DNA from 2 places in the Pseudomonas sp. NPDC089554 genome. Region 2 is predicted to be linked to the other one. Evidence: riboswitches for the same ligand, from Rfam matches in the RefSeq annotation. Region 2 holds a riboswitch; the other holds the start of a gene.
What was found. A riboswitch is a leader RNA that binds a small molecule or an ion and turns the genes downstream of it on or off. The one in region 2 is predicted to bind manganese.
Positions count from the first base shown of each region.

Region 1: another riboswitch for manganese. It lies ahead of mntP (manganese efflux pump MntP); the one in region 2 lies ahead of ACQKPE_RS03995 (TMEM165/GDT1 family protein).

Region 1 is NZ_JBNNVR010000133.1:85-5,877, reverse strand. It holds gene ACQKPE_RS24685 (acetyl-CoA C-acetyltransferase) at 1-501, shown strand, start outside; gene ACQKPE_RS24680 (AraC family transcriptional regulator) at 556-1,344, shown strand; gene ACQKPE_RS24675 (methyl-accepting chemotaxis protein) at 1,379-2,107, opposite strand; partial or broken gene ACQKPE_RS24670 (HAMP domain-containing protein) at 2,237-3,169, opposite strand; yybP-ykoY riboswitch at 3,512-3,679, shown strand; gene mntP (manganese efflux pump MntP) at 3,684-4,253, shown strand; gene ACQKPE_RS24660 (hypothetical protein) at 4,257-5,156, shown strand; gene cueR (Cu(I)-responsive transcriptional regulator) at 5,191-5,595, opposite strand; partial or broken gene ACQKPE_RS24650 (hypothetical protein) at 5,592-5,793, opposite strand, start outside.
Region 2 is NZ_JBNNVR010000007.1:51,950-57,742, reverse strand. It holds gene ACQKPE_RS04005 (2-hydroxyacid dehydrogenase) at 1-151, shown strand, start outside; gene ACQKPE_RS04000 (methyltransferase) at 203-1,201, shown strand; yybP-ykoY riboswitch at 1,243-1,364, shown strand; gene ACQKPE_RS03995 (TMEM165/GDT1 family protein) at 1,452-2,039, shown strand; gene ACQKPE_RS03990 (M48 family metallopeptidase) at 2,077-2,892, opposite strand; partial or broken gene ACQKPE_RS03985 (HAMP domain-containing protein) at 2,982-4,292, shown strand; gene ACQKPE_RS03980 (methyl-accepting chemotaxis protein) at 4,308-5,150, shown strand; gene ACQKPE_RS03975 (SOS response-associated peptidase) at 5,223-5,793, opposite strand, start outside.

The sequences.
Region 1 (5,793 bases), on a different contig from region 2:
ACCCCCCTCACCGATGGCGCCTCGCTGGTGCTGCTGGGCAGCGACGCCTGGGCCGAGCAGCGCGGGCTATCGGTGCTGGCCTACCTGGTGGATGGCGAAGCGGCAGCGGTGGACTTCGTCAAAGGCCAGGAGGGCCTGCTGATGGCGCCGGTGTACGCGGTGCCGCGCCTGCTGGCGCGCAATGGCCTGACCCTGCAGGACTTCGACTACTACGAAATCCACGAAGCCTTCGCCGCTCAGGTGCTATGCACCCTCAAGGCCTGGGAAGACGACGACTACTGCCGCACGCGCCTGGGCCTGGACGGCGCATTGGGCTCGATTGACCGCAGCAAGCTCAACGTCAAGGGCAGTTCGCTGGCCGCAGGTCACCCGTTTGCTGCCACGGGCGGTCGCATTCTGGCGAACATGGCCAAGCTGCTGGCCAAGGCCGGCAAGGGGCGTGGGCTGATTTCGATCTGCGCGGCAGGCGGGCAGGGCGTGACGGCGATCGTCGAGCGCTGAGTACGCCTGCAAAGCTGGTAGGCTTGCCAGGCCACGCACAAGAACATACGCCGCATGCCGAGCCACGAGCCGATCAGCCCACCCCGCGCCATCCCCGACCTGGACCACCTGCCCAGGCCGCTCTATGCCCGCGCCGAAAGCCTCGGCGCGGGCTCCTGGACCCCACGCCACCGCCACGACTGGGTGCAGTTCTCCTATGCGATCAGCGGCGTGCTTGGCGTCTTCACCAGTGAAGGCAACTACTTCGCCCCGCCGCAGTGGGGCGTGTGGATTCCCGCAGGTACCGGGCACGAAGTGGTGTCTTCGATGCAGGCGGAAATGCGCAGCCTTTATGTGCGGCGTGATGCCTGCCAGTGGGCGCCAGACCATTGCCGGGTGCTGGAGGTGACGCCGCTGGCCCGCGAGCTGATCAAGCAATTTTGCCTGCTGCCGGTGCACTACCCGGAAGGCGACAGCGCCGAGGCGCGGTTGGTGGCGGTGTTGCTCGACCAGTTGCGGGCCTTGCCGGAGGTGGGGTTCTCCTTGCCGCTACCGCGCCATGCGGGCTTGCTCAGGCTGTGCAACCAGTTGATCGCGGCGCCCGACCAGCCGCAGACCCTGCAGCAATGGGCGCTGCAGCTGGAGTGTTCGGAGAAGACCTTGATGCGCCTGTTCCAGCGCGAGACGGGCTTGAGTTTTCGCAACTGGCGCCAGCGCATGCGCTTGCTGTCGTCGCTGGTGGTGCTGGAGGCGGGGCAGAGCGTGACCGAGGCGGCGTTGGCCTGTGGCTATGATTCCACCTCGGCGTACATTGCGGCGTTCAAGCAGTTGTTTGGTTCGACGCCGGGGGAGCTTAGATTCTGAGTTGATGTAGGCGCTCCCACAGGGCGACGTTGGATCAGGTACGGAACCTACGCACCAACGCATCCAGCTCATTGGACAACCCCGCCAGGCTCTCGGAGTCCTGCCGCGCCGCCTGGGCCAGCTCGGCCACCAACTGCGCATCGCCATGGATCTGGCTGATATGCCGGTTGATGTCCTCGGCCACCTGGTGCTGCTCCTCGGCGGCCGTGGCGATCTGGGTGTTCATGTCGCGAATCACATCCACCGACTCGCGAATCTGCCCGAAGCTGTCACGCGCCAGGCCGATACGGCTGACCGACTGTTGCGACACTTCGATACTGGCGTGCATCTGCTCGGCCACCTGCGAGGTACGGCTGGCCAGGTTGCCCAGCAGGCCATCGATTTCTGCGGTGGAGTCGGCGGTGCGCTTGGCCAAGGCCCTTACCTCGTCGGCCACCACGGCGAAACCACGGCCTTGCTCACCCGCGCGGGCTGCTTCGATGGCGGCGTTGAGCGCCAGAAGGTTGGTCTGCTCGGCGATCGAGCGGATGGTGCCGAGAATCGACTGGATGGCCGTGCTGTCGCGCTCCAGTTGCTGGATCGACAGGGCCGACTGCTCGATCTCCTGGCTCAGGCGGTCGACGCTCTGCACCGCCGCATCGATCTGCCGCTGGCCGTCGCGGGCCTGTTGTTGGCCACTGTCGGCCGACTGCGCGGCCTGGCTGCAGGAACGGGCCACTTCGTTGGCGGTGGCGACCATTTCATGGAAGGCGGTAGAGACCATGTCCACTGCCTCGCGCTGGCGCCCGGCCGCTTCGGCCATGTCGCCGGAAACCCGGGTGGAGCTGGCCGAGGTGCTGAGGATCTGCCCGGCGGCACCGCCGATGTGCTGGATCAGGCTGCGAATGGCGCCGAGGAACTGGTTGAACCAGTTGGCCAGTTGAGCGGTTTCGTCGCGGCCACGCACTTGCAGGTTGCGTGTCAGGTCGCCCTCGCCCTGGGCGATATCCTCCAGGCCGCTGGTGACGCTGTTGATCGGGCGCACGATCAGCTTGGCGAAGGCGGCGCCGACCCCGGCGAACATCGCTGCGAGCACCAAGGCGATGGTGCCGATCAGCCAGGTCAGGCGGGTGGTGTTCTGCATCACTTCGTCCTGGCGGATCAGGCCGATGAAGGTCCAGCCCAGGCGTTCGTCCGGGTACAGGTTGGCCATGTAGCGCTCGCCGTTGAGTTCCACTTCGGCCAGGCCCTTGCCGGCCTTGGCAAGCTCGGCGTAGCCACCGCCGAAGCTCTCCAGCTGCTTGAAGTTGTGGCTGGCATCACGCGGGTCGACCATCACGTTGCCGTTGTTTTCCATCAGGATCAGGTAGCCGCTTTCGCCGATCTTGATCTGCTTGACGATTTCGGTGAGGCCCTTGAGGGAAACGTCGATGTTGACCACGCCGCCGGGGTTGCCGAGCTGGTTGGCCACCGCGCGCACGGTGCTGACCAGCACCGCGTCGTCGCCGGCCCAGTAGTAGGGCGCGGTGCGCAGGGTTTTGCCAGGGTTGGCCATGGCCAGCTGGTACCAGGGGCGGGTGCGGGGGTCGTAGTTGGCCATCTTCGGGTCGCCGGGCCAGAAGGCATAGCCGCCGTCACTTACGCCGTAGGACACGTAGGCGTAGTCCGGGTGGCTCTGGGCCAGGCGCGTGAACAGCTCGCCGAGTGCCTTGTCCTGGGGGCCGGGCTGGATCTGCTCGGCATTGGCCGAGAGGTGCTTCTTAACGTCACCGCCGGTGGCCGCCACCAAAGGTTGGCTGGCAAGGTAGTCGACGTTCTGCGAGATACCCTGGAAGAACAGGTTCATCGCATTGCCCACCTGGCGGATTTCCCGGCTGCTGCCGTCCAGGAAGCCCTCGCGCGCTTCGCTGCGCAGGTTGAGGACCACCAGCGTGGCCACGAGGATGATGGGCAGGCCGGCGATCACGGCGAAGGCCCAAGTCAGTTTTTGCTTGATGTTCATCCACGCTCCCGGATTGTTCTTGTGCGTTTGGCAGGTTGGTATACCAAGCCATCGGCAGCCGGGAAGGTTTATTGAATGAACAGTGTGTCTATCGGATGAAATGTTGCGTGCGACGTTTCAGTGGTGGCCGAAGGTTTTTTCCAACGCCATCACGATTTTTTTACATAAGGGTGTTTATCTTCGCACCCACGTTGGGGAGTAGCCTGCTTTAGATCTCTGATCTAGAGCGTTCGCGTCAACATTCTCGGCAACATGCCGTGGCGCGAACACCTCTGGTTGGCGAGACCAGCGACCTATCCATGCCTCAGGTCGGGCGCGTGGATGCGTCGCTGTCTCATAGCCCGACCGGAAGATAACCGTGAGTCCGATTTCTCTCATCTTCTTGGCCTTGGCCATGTCTACCGATGCCTTCGCTGCTGCAATTGGCAAAGGCTCATCGTTGAATAAACCCCGTTTCAGCGAGGCGCTTCGCACCGGCCTTATCTTCGGCGTTATCGAAGCCATCACGCCCATCGTGGGATGGGGCATGGGTCGGGTCGCCAGCCAGTTCGTGGAAAGCTGGGACCATTGGATCGCCTTTACCTTGCTGCTGGTGCTGGGCCTGCACATGATCTACAACGGCGTGAAGCAGGAGGGCGAGGAAGAGGCCAAACCGGATTCGCATTCGTTCTTCATCCTGGCCGTTACCGCTGTGGCCACCAGTATCGACGCCCTGGCAGTCGGGATCGGCCTTGCGTTCATCGACGTGAACATACTGGTGGCCGCCGCTGCGATCGGTATCGCCACCACGGTCATGGTAACGATTGGCGTCATGCTTGGCCGCGTATTGGGGGTGATCGTCGGCAAACGTGCCGAGATACTCGGTGGGGTGGTGTTGATGCTGATTGGCGCGACCATCCTGTACGAGCACCTGACGGCGGTTTCCTAAGCCATGGACAAGTCATTGAGTGACATCGGCAGGGGCGCTGTGCCTCTGCGTCGGGTGCTGAAGCGGGTTGCTTTCTCCATTGCCGGCCTCGTGCTTGCCGCCGCAGGGTTCTTTTCCTGGCAATCGTTCTACCCGGTTCAAGCGGCCAATGGTTGGAGCTACCGCGTACTGCATGAGCAAGTACCTAAAGCCGCATCGCTGGCGATGCTGAGCGACGGCGCGATCCTGGTCAGCCAGGAGTTGCGCGAAGGCCGAGGCAGTATCGTGCGCATAGACGGGCCGGGGGAGCGCCACGAGGTGCTGGGAGGCCTGAGCAAACCCGATGGTTTGATCGCTGCGCGGGGCGGTTGGGTGTTCAGCCAGGAGGTCGCCGACAAACCCGTGATGTTCCTGGACGACGGTGTCGTCACGCCACTGTTCGAGGGTTCCGGTGTGCAGGGGCTATGGGACGACGGCGAGAATTTGTACGCCATCGAGGACAGGAAGCACATCGGCCGGCTGTTGCGCTACAACTGGCAGAGCCAGTCCGTCACGGTGGTGCGCGATAACCTGGATGAGGCGGAGTCGATTACCCGCTGCCCCGACGGCCGGATGCTCTACACCAAGAAGGCGCAAGGGGTCGTGCGTGTCCTGGCGCAGGATCGTAGCGATCCCGTGCTGATTGGTGGGCTCAATCAGCCGACCTTCCTGCGTTGTGATGAGCGGGGTTTGTGGATCAATGAAGACTCCACGCACAGGGCGCGTCTATTGCTGATCACACCCCAGGGCAAGCAGCAAACGATTCTCTCGTTTCTCAAGGCGCCGCAGGCCGTGATCGCAACGGGCAATGGCAGCTATCTGGTGGCAGAAGGGGGGAGGGACCGAGTGCTTGAGCTGACTCCGTCCGACTCCACGCCTAGATAAGTGCCAGGCCAATGGCTCAGCGGGTGCTTAGGTTTCAGTGGCAGCACTCGCCGCCGTTGGCCAGGTCCTTGAGGATCGGGCAATCCGGGCGGTCGTCGCCCTGGCAGTGGGCGACCAGGTCGCCCAAGGTGTCGCGCAGGCTTACCAGTTCCTCGATGCGCTTGTTCAGCTCATCGATATGCTGCATGGCCAGCGCCTTCACATCGGCGCTGGCGCGGCCACGGTCCTGCCACAAGGTGAGCAGCCGGGCCACCTCGTCCAGGGAAAACCCCAGGTCGCGGGAGCGCTTGATGAACGCCAGGCTGTGCAGGTCTTGCGTGCTGTACAAGCGATAGCCGCTGTCGCTGCGGGTTGCGGGTTTGAGCAGGCCGATGGACTCGTAGTAGCGGATCATCTTGGCGCTGAGCCCACTGCGCCGGGCAGCCTGGCCGATGTTCATGGAGCCTCCTTGGAGGGAATGCCGGTGGGTGTCCAGGTTTTCAACAGCAGCGCATTGCTCACCACGCTGACACTGGACAGCGCCATGGCGGCGCCGGCCAGCACTGGGTTGAGCAAGCCGAACGCGGCCAGGGGAATACCGACCAGGTTGTAGATGAATGCCCAGAACAAGTTTCGGCATAGGCCCTCCCCGAGCGGG
Region 2 (5,793 bases):
CAACCCGCTGCTGGCGCCCGACATCCCGCGCCTGATCATCACCCCGCACAGCGCGTGGGGCGCGGTGGAGTCGCGCCAGCGCATCGTTGGCCAACTGGCCGAGAACGCCCAGGCATTCCTGGCTGGCCAGCCGGTACGCGTGGTCAGCTGAGGCGATGGCGGCTCTGGTACACTGCGCCACTTTTTTCAGGAGAGGTCGCCCATGGACCCGCGCAGTGAAGTGTTGCTCCGCCAGGCCGAGCTGTTCCAAGGCCCGCTGCTGCTCGCCGGGCTGCCAGCCGACGACCTGCTCGGCCGTCTGCCACAGGCCCACGGCTGGACCTGGCACGCCGGTGACCAAGCCCGCCTTGGCGAGCGTTTCAGTGGCCGCAGCCACTATGGCGTCGAAGCGCCCGCGGTCGACTTCGAGGCCGCCGTGCTGTTCCTGCCCAAGTCCCGCGAACTGGCCGCCTACCTGCTCAATGCCCTGGCCTCGCGCCTGGAGGGCCGCCCGCTGTACCTGGTAGGCGAGAAGCGCGGCGGCATCGAGGGTGCAGCCAAGCAATTGCAGGCCTTCGGCAAGCCACGCAAGCTGGACAGCGCCCGCCACTGCCAGCTGTGGCAGGTAAGCATTGACCAGGCGCCGCAGGCCAAGCCGCTGGAAAGCCTGGCCGAACGCTTCGAGCTGGAACTGGCGGACGGCCCGCTGCAGGTCGTCAGCTTGCCGGGGGTGTTCAGCCATGGCCGACTCGACCGCGGCAGCGCACTACTGCTCAAACACCTCGATGGCTTGCCCAGTGGCCATGTGCTGGACTTCGGCTGCGGCGCTGGCGTGCTGGGTGCGACGGTCAAGCGACGTTATCCACAGAGCCGCGTGACCTTGCTCGACGTCGATGCCTTCGCCGTTGCCAGCAGCCGACTGACGCTGGCGGCCAATGACTTGGAAGGGGACGTCATCAGCGGTGACGGTATCGATGCCGCCCCCGAGGGCCTGGCCCTGATCCTGAGCAATCCGCCGTTCCATACCGGCGTACATACCGACTATCAAGCGTCGGAAAACTTGCTGCAAAAATCGGGAAAACACCTGGTAAAAGGCGGAGAAATACGCCTTGTTGCAAATAGCTTCCTACGCTATCAACCCCTGCTGGAGAGCGCGCTTGGCAACTGCCAGACCCTGGCCGAAGCCGACGGTTTCCGGATCTACAAGGCAACACGGGGTTAAAAAATTAGGGCTTGCCGAAAGCCATTTCGCTAGGCAGAATCCGCTCCGTCCTAGGGGAGTAGTCTCCCGCGAGCGCCCTGCTCGCCCGGTACGCGTCAACACACTTGGCCCACAGGCCATGGCGCGTGCGACCTTACGGCCCACACAGATGGGCCCGGGGTTTGACAAGACCTATGACACGCACACCTTACCCGGGGCGGGAAGGCTGTACGTGTCATAGCCGTGTCGACCCGCCCCCGTAGGAAACCTGATGCTGGAATCGCTACTCGTCCCCACCGCCATCGTTGCGCTCGCCGAAATCGGCGACAAGACGCAACTGCTCGCGCTCATTCTCGCCGCCCGTTTCCGCAAGCCCTGGCCAATCATTGCCGGTATCGTCGCGGCCACCTTGGCCAACCACGCCGCAGCCGGTGCAGTGGGCGCCTGGGTCAGCGGTTTCTTCAGCGCGGTCACACTGCACTGGATCCTCGCCGCGAGCTTCGCCGCCACCGCCCTATGGACGCTGATACCGGACAAGATGGATGACGACGAAACCAGCAATGCGCGGCGCTTCGGGCCGTTCCTGACGACACTGATCGCGTTCTTCCTGGCGGAAATCGGTGACAAGACCCAGGTGGCCACGGTGATGCTGGCCGCCCAGTACCCTCACCTGATCATGGTCATCATTGGCACCACCGTGGGCATGCTGATCGCCAACGTACCCGTGGTGCTCGCCGGTAACTTCGCCGCAGAGAAACTGCCGCTGACGCTGATTCGCCGACTGGCCGCCACCGCGTTCTTCGTGCTGGCCGCCGTGGCGGTGTACACGGCCATGCAGGCCAGTGGCTGGATAGGCTGAACGTGAGGGCTGCCCTGCAGCCCCCACGCAACGAACGTTACTTCTTCGCCGCCTGGTACAGCGGCATCACTTTCGGAATAGCCGCCTGCAGCGAAGCGATACGGGTATTGGAGGCCGGGTGAGTGCTCATGAACTCGGGCGGCGCACCCTCGGAAGCCTTGCTCATCTTGTTCCACAGGGTGATCGCGGCATTCGGGTCGTAGCCGGCGCGGGCCGACAGCTCCAGGCCGATCAGGTCCGCCTCGTTCTCGTTGGAACGGCTATTGGGCAAGGTCATGGAATAGTTCACCACGGTGTCGGCCAGCGCCATGCTGTCCTGACCCAGGCCGAACAACGCACCGGCGCCCTGGCGAGCCATCTCGATGCCATAGGCCTTGGACATCGCTTCACGGCCATGCTCACGCAGGGCGTGGGCGATCTCGTGGCCCATCACCGCCGCAATCTCGGCATCGGTGAGCTGCAGCTTATCGATCAGCCCGGTATAGAAGATGATCTTGCCGCCAGGGCCGCAGTTGGCGTTGAGCTCGTCGCTCTTGATCACGTTGACTTCCCACTGCCACTGCGCCGCGTCCGGGCGGAATTGCGGCGCCTGGGCGATCAGCCGGTCGGCAATGAGCTGCACGCGTTTGGCGGTGGCGCTGGACTTGTCCAGCACACCTTTGCCCGAGGCTTCGCTGAGGGTCTGCTGGTACGACTGCGCGTACATCTGGTTGACCTCAGCGGTCGACAGCGCACTGAACATGTACTGCTTGCGTTCAACGCCCACTGCCCCACCGCTGGTGGTATTCACCGCCTGGCAGCCGCCCAACAGAAGGCCGGCGCCCAGCATGCCGAGTACAAATGATCTACGCATGGAAACACTCCCTTTCTACATGCGCCGTATCCTAGGGCCTGCGGTTCGTAGTCGCCATAGCCGCAGGGAAGATTTCTTCGCACCGCCTCATGCTTTGGTATTACCTCGCCGATAACAGGAAAAACCGTTCGCCACAGTGCGGGGCTCCTGCAATGAAGTTCAAGTCGATCCAGTTTTCCGTCGCGGCCCTGGCCGGCGCCATCGTCCTCAGCATTGTCGCAGCCTTGGTGCTGTATGCGGTGTTCTCCAGCGAGCGCACCCAGGCGCTGGTCCAGCAGCGCACCCAGCAGCAGCTCGAAAGCATGATCCAGCAACGCCTGGAGTCAATGGCCCGCACTCAGGTCAGCGAGATCCAGCGCGGCCTGGAAGCGCCCTTGGTGATCAGCCGCGGCCTGGCCACCGTCAGCGGCCTGATCGGCATGCAGGGCAGCGACGGCAGCCCACTGATGCAGGTGGACCGCACGCACCTGGCCAACCTGCTCAAGCGCACCCTGGAGATCAACCCCAGCGTGCTGGGCGCCTACCTGGGCTGGGAGCCGAACGCACTGGACCGGGCCGACAGCAATAGCGAGCGCTTCCTGCCCTGGTGGTTCCGCAATGCCGACGGCAGCCTGGGCTACGACCGCCTGATCGACGTCAACGACCACACCGTGCTGTCTACCGGCGTGCGGGCCAGTGAGTACTACCTGTGCCCCAAGGAGACGCTCAAGGCCTGCGTGATCGACCCGGCGCCTTACAAAGTGGGCGACAAGATGGTCATGCTCGCCTCGTTCGTCGAGCCGATCCTGGTCAATGGCCAGTTCCAGGGCATCGCTGGCGCCGACCTGTCGGTCAACTTCATCCAGGACCTGCTCAACGCCGCCGACCGCCAGCTCTATAACGGTGCTGGCGAACTGGCGCTGGTTTCGACCAATGGTCGGCTGGTGGCCTACACCCGTGATGCCACGAAATTCGGCGAGAAGGCCAGCGACGTGCTGGACGCCTCCGAGGCCGCGACCCTGGCCAGCCTCAAGGGTGAGGAGCTGACCTACAAGGTCGACAGCGCCAAAGACCGCATCGAGCTGTTCCTGCCGTTCAAGGTCGCTAATACCGACGCCCGCTGGGCGCTGCTGCTGGAAATGCCGCTGAGCGTGGTCATGGCCGACGCCAAGCAATTGCAGCGCGAGCTGGCCGACCAGCGCAACACCGACATCACCGGCATGACCCTGGTAGGCCTGGCCATTGCTGCCCTGGGCCTGCTGGTGATCTGGCTGCTGGCCCATGGTATCGCCCGTCCGCTGCGCCAGATGGTGGCGATGCTCGATGACATCGCCCAGGGCGAAGGCGACCTTACTCGCCGTCTGCAAAGCGACCGCGCCGACGAGCTGGGCGCCATCGCCAAGGGCTTCAATACCTTCCTGACCAAATTGCAGACCATGATCAGCCAGGTCGTGACCTCGGTGCAGAAGGTCAGCGACTCGTCCGAGCACACCGCCGATATCGCCATCCGTACCAACCAGGGCGTGCACAAGCAAATGGTCGAGATCGATCAGGTAGCCACCGCCGTGCAGGAAATGACCGCCACCGCCCAGGACGTCGCGCGCAACGCCACCCATGCGGCACACGCGGCCAGCAACGCCGACCAGGCCGCCAACCAGGGCTTGCAGATCGTGCGCGACACCTCACGCTCGATCAGCGTGCTGGCCGGTGAAATTGGCCGAGCGGTGACGGTTGTGCAGGACCTGGCGCGCGACAGCGAGAACATCAATGCGATTCTCGTGGCGATCCGCGCCATCGCCGAGCAGACCAACCTGCTGGCGCTCAACGCCGCCATCGAGGCGGCCCGCGCCGGCGAGCAGGGGCGCGGCTTCGCGGTGGTCGCCGATGAGGTGCGCAACCTGGCCCAGAAGACCCAGCAGGCCACGGAAGAAATCCAGCAGATGATCCAGCAGCTTCAGCAAGGCACCCGCGACGTGGTCAAGGTGATGGAAGACAGCCAGGGCAAGACCGACGACAGCGTGCAGCAGGCCACCCGTGCGGCCGAAGCGCTGGAAAGCATCACCCAGGCGGTGTCGGTGATCAACGACATGAACACGCAGATCGCCAGCGCCGCCGAGCAGCAGAGCGCGGTGGCCGAGGACATCAACCGCAACGTCATCAACATTGGCCAGGTGGCCGGTGAAGTGGCTGGCGGCGCGGATGAGTCCAGCCAGGCCAGTGCCGAGCTGACCAAGCTGGCCGAGCAGCAACGGCGCCTGATCAACCAGTTCAGGGTTTGATGGGTGGGGTGTCAGTGATGGCGCTATCGCGGGGCAAGCCCGCGATAGCGCCAGTGCCGACAACGAAAAACCTTATGCCGGCGTCAGGCACTCCGGCGCATCCAGCTTCGGGTCATTGACGAAGTTCGCCAGCGCCCGCTCGCGCAGCGCTGCGGGCGGGCTGGCCAGCAACTCGTGGAGCCTGGCGATGGGCGTTTGCGGATCGAGCCACGCCGCCTGCCCCGCCTCATCCAGAATCAACGGCCGACGCTGGTTGACCGCCGCCTGGGTCACCACCGCGCAACTGAGCCAGACCTGCTCCTGCACCGGGTACGCCTCCCACACCGCCGCATAGAACAACGACGCCCCCTCGCCCGGGGTCAGCCAGTAAGGGCGCTTGCGCGCCGTACCGCGCCATTCGTAGAAACCATTGGCCGGCATCAGGCAGCGCCGCTTAAGGAACGCCTCGCGAAACATCGGCTGATCGGCCAGGGTCTCTGCCCGGGCCTGGGCCGGGGTACGAGTGAGGTCGGTCAGCCATGGCGGGGTCAGGCCCCAACGCGCGCGAGCCAGTTGCAACTGACCGTCGAGCTGGCGCTGGATCAGCACCGAGGCCCCGGGGGCGATGTTCCACTGGGCTTGCTGGTCACTTGGAAAGCCCGGC